2 regions of the Pedobacter cryoconitis genome follow, and region 1 is predicted to be linked to the other one. Evidence: riboswitches for the same ligand, from Rfam matches in the RefSeq annotation. Region 1 holds a riboswitch; the other holds the start of a gene.
The links. Region 1 has a riboswitch for cobalamin ahead of AY601_RS03895 (ABC transporter substrate-binding protein). Riboswitches for the same ligand answer to the same signal wherever they lie in the genome.
Positions count from the first base shown of each region.

Region 2: it holds a riboswitch for cobalamin, as region 1 does, so the genes downstream of both, AY601_RS09350 (acyl-CoA thioesterase) here and AY601_RS03895 (ABC transporter substrate-binding protein) in region 1, are expected to answer to the same signal.

Region 1 covers NZ_CP014504.1:914,415-919,578, reverse strand. Annotated here, with positions in the region: gene AY601_RS03900 (iron ABC transporter permease) at 1-459, opposite strand, end outside; gene AY601_RS03895 (ABC transporter substrate-binding protein) at 470-1,639, opposite strand; cobalamin riboswitch at 1,666-1,843, opposite strand; gene AY601_RS03890 (AAA family ATPase) at 1,889-2,425, opposite strand; gene cbiB (adenosylcobinamide-phosphate synthase CbiB) at 2,433-3,368, opposite strand; gene AY601_RS03880 (pyridoxal phosphate-dependent aminotransferase) at 3,353-4,366, opposite strand; gene AY601_RS03875 (cobyric acid synthase) at 4,371-5,164, opposite strand, start outside.
Region 2 covers NZ_CP014504.1:2,176,852-2,182,015, reverse strand. Annotated here, with positions in the region: gene AY601_RS09365 (Rpn family recombination-promoting nuclease/putative transposase) at 1-934, shown strand, start outside; gene AY601_RS09360 (quinone oxidoreductase family protein) at 992-1,960, opposite strand; gene AY601_RS09355 (Crp/Fnr family transcriptional regulator) at 2,033-2,611, opposite strand; cobalamin riboswitch at 2,920-3,105, shown strand; gene AY601_RS09350 (acyl-CoA thioesterase) at 3,354-3,737, shown strand; gene AY601_RS09345 (Lrp/AsnC family transcriptional regulator) at 3,775-4,236, opposite strand; gene metE (5-methyltetrahydropteroyltriglutamate--homocysteine S-methyltransferase) at 4,473-5,164, shown strand, end outside.

The sequences.
Region 1 (5,164 bases):
AACGTTATCTTTTAAAGAAGAGGAAATGGACACGATCAAAATCATGATCAATGCTGCTCCTAAAGAAGAAGCCACAATAATTAACCAGCTTCCCGAAATGCCCAATTCTTTAATGGTGTATAAACTGGTAATACTCCCGGCAGACAGCATGACCAGGGCTACCCCTAAACTAGCACCAGCAGTTATTCCTAAAACTGAAGGCCCTGCAAGTGGGTTGCGGAAAAGTGTTTGCATCTGTAAACCGCTGACAGATAAGCCGCAGCCCACAATAACAGCTGTCAGGGCTTTAGGTAACCTGATTTTTTCAATGATATAAACCCAGGTATCATTTCCTGAATCAGCGCTAAATAAGACCTTGACTACGTCTTTCAAAGGGATATGGACGGAACCAAGGGCTACATCAAGCAAGAAAGCCACCACTAATATGGCGAGCAATACTAAAACTTTTATTTTGTTCAATTTCTTAGGATTAATTCAATTGCTTGTAATAAACGAGCTGGTAATCCGGTAGTAATTCGGGATGAAAGATCTTGATTAAGTCGCTTAAGATTAGCTGTGGGTTAACAGCTCCGGATTCCCAATAATCATTGGAACCAATATCATTTACCTTTTTATTAAAGTTAAAAATGTGGTTTTCTTTAAATGGTTTAAAATCAGCATAACGATTGTCTATTGCTTTGATCTCATTTTTACTATCTACGGTTCCTACATTCAACCAGAAATCTGCCTTTAGGGCAACTGGGGCAACAGTTTCAAAATTAAGTGGCAAACTACCTTTTCCATGAACATCTGCCCATTTATAATTTGTGCCGGCATCCTTCAGAAACTGAACCATGTAACTGTCACCATCCGGTACATACCATGTTCCTTTATAAGGCATCCCACAAACCAGCGTAGGCTTAGTTACCGCTTTTTTCCCTATGGCTGCCAGGCGGTTATATTCTTTTTCTACTGCATCAAATTTAGTATTAACGTAGTCTTCCTTATCCATCAATGCGGCCATTAACTTAACCCATTCTGCACGGCCAAGCGGCGTAGTTTCCAGCCATTCAGAATTGAGCATTACAGGTACACCCGCACCGGTCAGCGTTTCGTATTTACTGAATTTAGCATCAGGGCTTCCCATCACCATCACCAGACCTGGTTTCATACTGATCAGCATTTCATCATTCATGGTTCCGTCTATACCAACTTCTTTGACTTTACCCGCAGTTATGTTTTTTCTTACGGTTTCAGAACTTACATATTTTAAGCTCCCCAAACCTGTTATTGCATCTGCTGAACCTGCAAAATCAGCTAATGCGATGTGCATAGATGACATGGCTATTAGGCTTTGGACAGGAATTTGTATCAACTGTGCTTTTTTATAGCCTTCCGGAGCCTTTGCCCCTTTCGCTAATAAAACATATTGAACGGTGTCTGCATGTGCGCCCATACTGGAATAAATACTGACCACTTTATAGTCCTCATAATAATCGATATTAAAGCCTTTGGCGTATTTGATTGCCGCACTGCCGGTCTTTGCGGAGGTATGTTTTTGGCCAGACTGGTTCTGCTTGCAGGAGGTAATCAGCAACAGAGAAACGATCAGACAGGAGAATATTCCCCTGAATGATGAATAATTTGTTTTTTTCATCATAAAGTTTAGCCTTTCTTCCGAAAGCATTTAATAACTATTCCTAAGGCAGGTCTTCTGACTTCCTCAAACTGCGACCTTCCCTTCTTTGCGAAAGTGGTTTTAACAGCAGTTCAATAACGAGGTTTACAGCAGCGGAGACTGTTCCGGATTTACGCCGGGATTCCCTTAAAGCATTTTACGGGCACTTGTTCAATTTTTAATGCGCTTAAAACAGATGCTTCCCTAAAATGCAGCCTTAAGACTGCAAACCTAGATAAAATCGAGGATAAATGCAATGCGCGCTGCCGGCGAGTTTTTGGGAACATCAATCAGCTCGAATCCGCAGGCAGTATAAGCCTTACTGATGGCTTCGTTCAGGAGCACTGCCTCTTCATAGGTTTGCCAGCGTTCACTGTCATTTACATAAATAGCTTCCCATGGTGGGAGTATAAAAACCTGCTTGTGATAAGGGTAAAGCGCTAAAGCAGTATAATATTCTTCCGAAACAGCGACTTCAGCTACATTCAGGTAAGCAATAATATCAGGAATAGCACGGTCAAAGAAAACAATACGATCTGCAGGTGCCTGATTCCAGGAAAGGATCATTTCCCGAAAAACTTTAGCTGAAAAACAGGAAATATCTATCCAGGGCAAACAACATGATCCTTTTGCGGCCTCCTGAATGATCATCTTTCTGGATATTTCTTCAGCACAAAAATAACCTTGTTGCTGCAATCCGTTAATCAGGGTTGTTTTACCTGAGCCGGGGCCTCCGCTAATGATATATTTTTGTACTGGACTGGTCATGGAGTGTTTAGAGCTGAAAGAAATAGATGCTGATGGATAGCACCATGAGCAGGCAAACCCCCTGATTGATACTGCTCACTATTTTGAATTCTTCGTGTTTAATTTCACGGCTGTTGCTACCGATAAGTGGTTTGTCAACCAAAATCCCATGGTAAACATTCGGCCCCCCAAATTGAACATCCAGTATACCGGCGAGTGCCGCTTCAGGATAACCAGCATTCGGGCTTTGATGCTGATGCCCATATTTCATTACGAATTGCCAGCCCCGCATACTAAAAGTTACTAGCAGCATTAATACGGTTGTTATTCTTGCCGGAATAAAGTTGGCAACGTCATCCAGACGCGCTGCGAATTTCCCAAAATATTCATACCTGTCATTGCGATAACCGATCATGGAATCCAATGTATTAATCATTTTATAAGTAAGCATACCAGGGATACCAGCTATAAAGTAGAAAAACAGCGGTGCAATTACGCCATCGCTCAGGTTTTCTGACATAGTTTCAAAAACGGCAACACGGATCTGTTGTTCGTCAAGATTGGATGTATCACGCCCTACGATACGGGATAAGCGTTTGCGCCCGGCTTCGAGCCCTTTATATTTCAAAGTATCAAAAACTTGTTTCCCTTCGGTAATCAGTCCTTTATTAGCCAGAGCGTAATAGACAAAAGCAGTGGCAAAAAGAAAATATACAGGCACACTGTGGCTCAGCATAAAATGGATCGCTCCGTAAAAAACTAAAAATGTTCCGGAACATAAGATCAGCACCATGATCATTCCTTTAAGAAATCTGAATTTCCCCTGATTCAGGTACTTTTCACCCAAATTGATCAGACTGCCAAAAAACCGGACTGGATGTGGTAAACCTTCGGGATCACCAAAGAGTAAATCCAGCAGATAACCTGCAAGCAAGGGAATTACAATGATTATATAGTTTTCCATTCAGCTAAAGCATTAATCAGCAATTGATTTTTATTTTGACTTAAAGTGGCGATACGGATATGTTTTTCGGTAAGTCCTCTGAAATTCCCCGCATCACGGATCAATATATTAAATTCTTTTAGTAAAAACTGTTTTAATATCGCGCCGGTATGCTGATTTGTAGTAGCCAGAAAAAAATGGGTATGACTGGGATAAACTTTCAGCGGACTGCCCTCCAGTTTCCTGATCAACTCATTCCTGTCTGTTAACAATTGCTGCAGGGGAATTTGTATCGTATGGAGATGATCAAAAATAAAATGACCGGCTGCTATAGCCATTGCATTCACTGCCCAAGGCAATTTAAATGACTTTAACCGGTCAATTAACACTGGATTGGCAGCGATATAACCTAACCTTAAACCCGGAATAGCATAGGCTTTGGTCATAGAGCGTAAAACGATCAGGTTGCTGTATTTTTCAATTAAACCAAGTACTGAGGTAATCGATAAAGTAAATTCAATAAAAGCTTCATCAACAACAAACAGGACTTTTGGATGTTTATGAATTAAGGTTTCCAGTTCTTTAAAAACTGATCCGGTAGGATTATTCGGGTTGCAGATAAATAGCAATCCGGTATCACTGGAAATACCGGTCTCCAAATCGTCCCAATTCAGGAAATGCAGCTGATGCCCGAATAATTTACAAGCATCTTCATACTCTGCAAAAGCAGGGATAGTTATTGTTGATTTCCCATTTTTAAAAGCCTGAGCAACCAGATAAATACTTTCGGTACTACCATTGGTGACCAATATATTTTCAGATTTAAAGCCATAGAAAGAGGCTATCTTTTGAGTAAGGCTTTCTGCCAGTACTTCAGGATAACGCTGCACGTGGTCCCATTGCGTAAAAAGATGTTCTTTCAGGCCTTTTGGTGCTCCACCATGCCATACGTTCGTACTAAAATCTGCTGCTAATGTTTGCTGATGTAAATATCCATCGTCTCCGTGTCCCTGAAACATTTTATTAATCTTTTATATGCTGGTATACCTGTTCAATATCCAGGTTTTCTCTTAACAATACCGCTAATTTATCATATTGTTCGCTTCGGAATTGCAAATAATCTACATACGGTACTTGCAAATCGGTATAGGGGGCAACCAAATCATTGATGACGACCTCGTTATCCAGAATACCATGCAGGTAGGAACCCCAGCATTTTTCTGATAAAAAATAGCCATCAGTCTGTTTTTCTTCTAAATGGGCTACAGGTTGTGGTGCTCCCTGAACTTTAGTCTCCCCCATATGAATCTCATATCCAATACATTTTTCAGAGAAATCACGGTAGGTAAAACTACATTGTCTGGTCGTTTTTTCATCGCGTAAAAGGGTTTCGACGGGTAAAATACCTAAACCATCAATTTCTCCTGCAGCAGATTCTATTTGACCGGGATCTTTAATAGTTTTCCCCATCATTTGATATCCTCCGCAGATACCAATCACGGTCCGCTGGTTTTGGTGCGCCAGGATAATCGCTTCTGCCAATCCGTTATGCCGGAGTTCAATCAGATCTTCGATAGTATTTTTACTGCCAGGAAGGATTACAATATCTGCCTGAGCGATCCCTGCTGCGGTATGGGTATAATAGAGATTGACCCGGCTATCTTTATCTAACCGGTCAAAATCAGTAAAATTAGACATTCTGCTTACTAAAACCACCGCAATATTGACTTTGCCCGGCACAGGTTGATTTCTTTTGAGCTTCAGAGAAACGGCATCTTCTTCTTCGATAAAGATATCCTTGAAGTAGGGAATAATTC
Region 2 (5,164 bases), 1.3 Mb from region 1:
CGGTGAGCCTAATAAAGAAGTCATGATTGACTTTTTGAACGCACTGTTCGACGGAGAAAAGCATATTATTGATATTGTTTACAACCCAACTGAACTTGCAGGTGATGACAAGGATCAAAAAAAGATCTGCTTCGATTTGCTGTGTACGGGAAATCAGGGGGAGCAATTTATTGTGGAGATGCAGCGGGCAGCCCATGATAATTTTGAAGACCGCTGTATTTTTTATCTGAGCAGGCTGATTCACCAGCAGAAATCAATAGGCAAGGGGAACTGGAGAGTTAAATTGAAAGAAGTTTTTCTGATTGCAATTCTGGATTTTAAGATGAAAAATTGCCTGAGTGATCATTACTTGCAAAGTATTTCACTGGTCAATACAGGTACAGGTAAAATATTCCACAATGGACTGGGATTTAAGTTTTTGGAACTTCCTAAATTTGAGAAGAAAGAAGAAGAACTGAAGAATCAGCTGGATAAATGGGTTTATATGCTTAAACACATGCACAGTCTGAATAATATTCCTAAGTATCTGGATAAACGTATATTTCAAAAAATATTTAAAATCGCCGAAATGAGTAGACTATCGCCAGAACAAGAACTTTTATATATATCGGCTTTACAGAAAGAAGAAGATGAAGAAGGCCTGTTTGAATGTTTAAAAGAAAGAGCAGAAGAAGAAGGGAGAGAGAAAGGGATAAAACAAGGGGTAATACAAGGGGTAATACAAGGGATAAAACAAGGGAAAGAAGAGGGGAAGGAGGAAGGGATAAAAATGGGAAGAGAGGAAGGTAAAGAGGAAGGATTAGAAATAGGAATGGAAAAAGGGAAGTATGAAACTGCCGTTGCCATCGCAAGAAAAATGAAAGAGGAAAAATTTGATATTGATAAAATTGCAGGATTTACTGCGCTCCCTGTTCAGGTAATAGAAAGGCTTTAAACGTAAATAAGAGGGGGTAACCTCCCTCTTATTCTTAATGTGCATTTAAAAAAGCCCTTAAATAATTACTACAAGTCTTTTCCCATCTGTGATTTTGCTGCCCCAGACTTTTTCAATATCATGAATCGGAACTGTGGTTACCTCCATTTTTAGTTGCTGATTTGCTGCAAGGCGAAACATTTCCGGAAGAATCTCTTGAAAAAGCAAGCCGACCTCTTCTTTTGTCCAGCTTCCCAAACCGGAGCCGGAAAGCTGGAGGTCAATGCTGCGAAGTATTTGTGAGGATAAATTGATGGTGTCTCCCGACATCGAGCCTATAGATACATATCTGGTACGGGCAGAGAAAGTTCCGTTGCCTTTTAAGGAAGAGAGAATCAGTTCTGCGGAATGTCCCCACAAATAGTCGATAACGACGTTAATAGGTGTTATTGCGTGTATCTTTTTTAACTGGTCAACAAAAGAAACATCGTCCTGATTCAGGGAGATGATCTGATCTGCTCCAAGGGCAGGTAAAGTCTTCAATATTTCCTCATTTCTTCCGGTTACAATGATCTTTCCTGCGCCATAATATTTTGCAAGCTGAATGGCCATTTTACCAGTAAAACCAGTCGCACCATTGATTAAAACTGTTTCCCCAGGCTGTAATCCGGCACGGAAACGCAATGCCAAAGCTGAACCCATAGCTGCATTTGGCATTGCTGCGGCAGTAGCGTCATCCAATCCATCGGGTACAGGTGAAGACCATTCTTTTAAAAATGTTGCTTGTTCTGCCATCGTACCAGAAGTACCAACACCATAAACGCGCTGTCCGTTTGGTAAGGTTCCAACTCCGTCGGTACCTACTATTTGTATCTTAGCTGTTTTTTCTGAAGAATAATGCTTGCCACTGGCTTTTAATTTATCCAGGTTTTTGATAGATACGGCTTTTACCTGCACTAAAATTTCATGATCGTGCTGAACCACTGGTTCAGGTATTTCTGCATATTGAGGTATTTCTCCTGCCTGATATATTATTGCTGCTTTCATAGTTTATCAATTTATACAGCAAATTTACGGCTGCACTACTCAGTCCGCGATAACATTTGTTATCAAATGAAATCAGGACTTCTCTTTGATAAGCTGGCTTTTAATACGGCTGAGATGAACGGAACTTACGCCTAAATAGGATGCTATATAATGCTGAGGTACCCGCTGAATGATCATTGGCTTTTCCTGCATCAATGCCTGGTATCGTTTTAACGGAGAATCTCTGAGAAAAGAAAAAAAATGGTTCATGTAGTGAAACATCCGGTCGAATAAGCTATTGATAAATTCGTTTTTCAATTCTTGTACGTTTTCCAGTTCTGACAGTATTTTTTCCAGATCCTGTTTACTGATATACCAGAGTATGCACGGCTCAATAGTTTCTATGTTGAGCATACTTGGTATTCCTTTTTTCAGGCTTTCTATGGAAGCCACCGTCTCATTTTCAAAAAAGAATTGCGTGGTGAGATCCTTGCCATCATTATTAAACCAGACACGAATACAGCCTTTCTCAATAAAGAATATCTTTTTTGCAAGTTCGCCTTCTTCAAGCAAGGTTGTTTTTGCCGGGACTTTCAGTTTTTTAAGACAACCCGAAAATCCGGCAAACTGACTATCGCTCATCCGGAATTTTCTCTTTAATTGTTCAAGCATACACTGTTTTTTGCTGAATATCCGGAATTTATTTCAAACAAAACATGAACTTAATATCCTGTCTATAACAATAAGAGTTGATGTTATCACATCCTTGCTAGCCAACATTCATTAAAGAGATATTCTTAGAGCTTGTAGCAGCAGTATTGATTCAAGTCTTTTAAGAATAGGTCAATTGCGTTTAAATGCTGTAGGTGTGCTTAAAAAAATGTAATCTATAAATTGGGTAAAATTAAAGTGAACAATTAACGGTGTTAAGCTAATTTTAGCTGGTTTTATTTTCTACATTGCAAAACTGTTCTTTGCATGTTACATCAAACGGAAATGGTTATACTTAATTGTAGATTAATAGGGAATCGTGTGTAAATCACGAACTGTCGCGCAACTGTAAGTAACTAAAAAAGGTTTTCATTTAAAAAATATCCACTGTTCTACCCATAGAATGATGAAAATCGTTACAAGTCAGGAGACCTGCCTATTCCGAATGGACAATGCTTTCGCGATTCGAAGCCTTTAGTCTGAAAGATGTTTATTCATACATGAAAAAATACGTCCCTGGTATTCAGGTGCTGGTATTGCCGTGTATTTTTATTCCTCCTTTTTTTTTGAAATCTTCCCGTCAGCAGCATTGTATTAAAAATCTAAGAACATTTTAACCGAAGCTAATTTTTCTAAAAAAACTGACAATGCAAACAAACAATCTTAAATTCCAACTTCCTGTTTTAAATAAACTTGGTTATACATGACAACAGAAGAAAAAATCGATCAATCGGAAACGCATGTTTTTAAAGTGGTATTTCCTGATACGACCAATCATCACAATACGATGTTCGGCGGAAGAATATTAATGATGATGACCGAAACGGCATTTATGACTGCTACCCGGTTTTGCAGGAAGAGTTTTGTACTGGTAAGCAGTGGTCAGATAGATTTTAAAAAGCCTATTCCTGCTGGTTCCATGGTTGAATTGGTCGGCCGGGTGCAGTATATTGGCAATACCAGTATCACCATTCAAGTAGAAGTTTATTTAGAAAAAATGAGGGAAGAGTTCAGGGAGAAAGTTGTCTGCGGTGCTTTTACATTAGTAGCGATTGATGAGGATAATAAGCCTGTTTTAATCCAGTAAATTTTTAATTAACCCGGCTTTGGACCCGGGTTAATTTTTAAAAACTAATGTTATACGAGTTTTTTATTTCTGCCATTGCAAAAGTACTGTGTGTACTTCCTATACTTTTAACAGACCCCAATTTGTTGAAAACAAAATCCTGGTAATGTTTCATATCCCTGGCATAAACCTTTAAGATAAAATCAAAATCCCCCGAAATATTATAGCATTCCACAACTTCATCGATCTTTAAAATATCTTCTACAAACTGATGGCCTATTTTTCTATCATGTTGTTTAAGCTTGATATTGCAAAAAACAATAAATCCCTGGTTAAATTTTTCGGGGTCAAGTATCGCAATATACTTCTTAATATATCCATTACTTTCCAACCTTTTCACGCGCTCAAAAACAGGAGATGGTGATAAACTTACTTTGGCAGCAAGCTCTTTTATTGTGTAATTTGAATTGTTACCTAATATCTTTAATAGTAATAAATCTGTGCCGTCCAGTTCTTCCATAGAATAATTTCCCTTAGTGATATCAAAAATAATCACTTAAAAGCATAATATGCTTATGATTGATCGTTAAAAAGTTATTTATCCTTATTTATTGCGTTTTGTGTAGTTTTAAAATCTTCATATATACATTTGTTAGGAATTAAAAACTGATTGTAGCGAATAAAACGCCGGATATTAAGCAATAACCGGGAAATTTTTTTACAATGATTATTAACCATTTAAAAAGTTGAACAAAGATGCAAACGCACAACCTTGGCTACCCACGAATTGGTAGCAACAGAGAACTAAAAAAAGCCTGTGAACAATATTGGTCAGGCAAGATTTCCTTAACCGAATTATTAAGTAAAGGCAAAAATATATCCGAGCACAACTGGAAATTACAGCAGGAAGCAGGAATAGATCTGATCCCTTCTAACGATTTTTCGTATTATGATCAGATCCTGGATATGTCCTTAACAGTAGGTGCTATCCCAAAACGCTATAACCAGGTAGCGCTAAAATCCAACAATGAAATGGATTTGTATTTTGCTATGGCAAGGGGATATCAGAAGGAAGGATTGGACATTACAGCGATGGAGATGACAAAATGGTTAGATACAAATTACCATTATATCGTTCCTGAATTTTATAAAAATCAGGAGTTCAAATTATTCTCTAATAAAATCGTTAACGAGTTTGTAAGTGCAAAGCGGTTAGGGATCAATAGTAAACCTGTAATCATTGGACCAGTTTCTTATTTGTTATTGGGCAAAGAAAAGGAGGAAGGCTTTGATAAATTGGATTTGGTGAAACGTTTGCTTCCAGTTTATGTAGAGATTTTAACAGAGTTAAAAGCGCATGGCGCGGAATGGATACAGTTTGATGAGCCATTTCTTGCTTTAGATATTAATGCTCAGGCGAAAGAAGCTTACCAGTATGTTTACGTTGA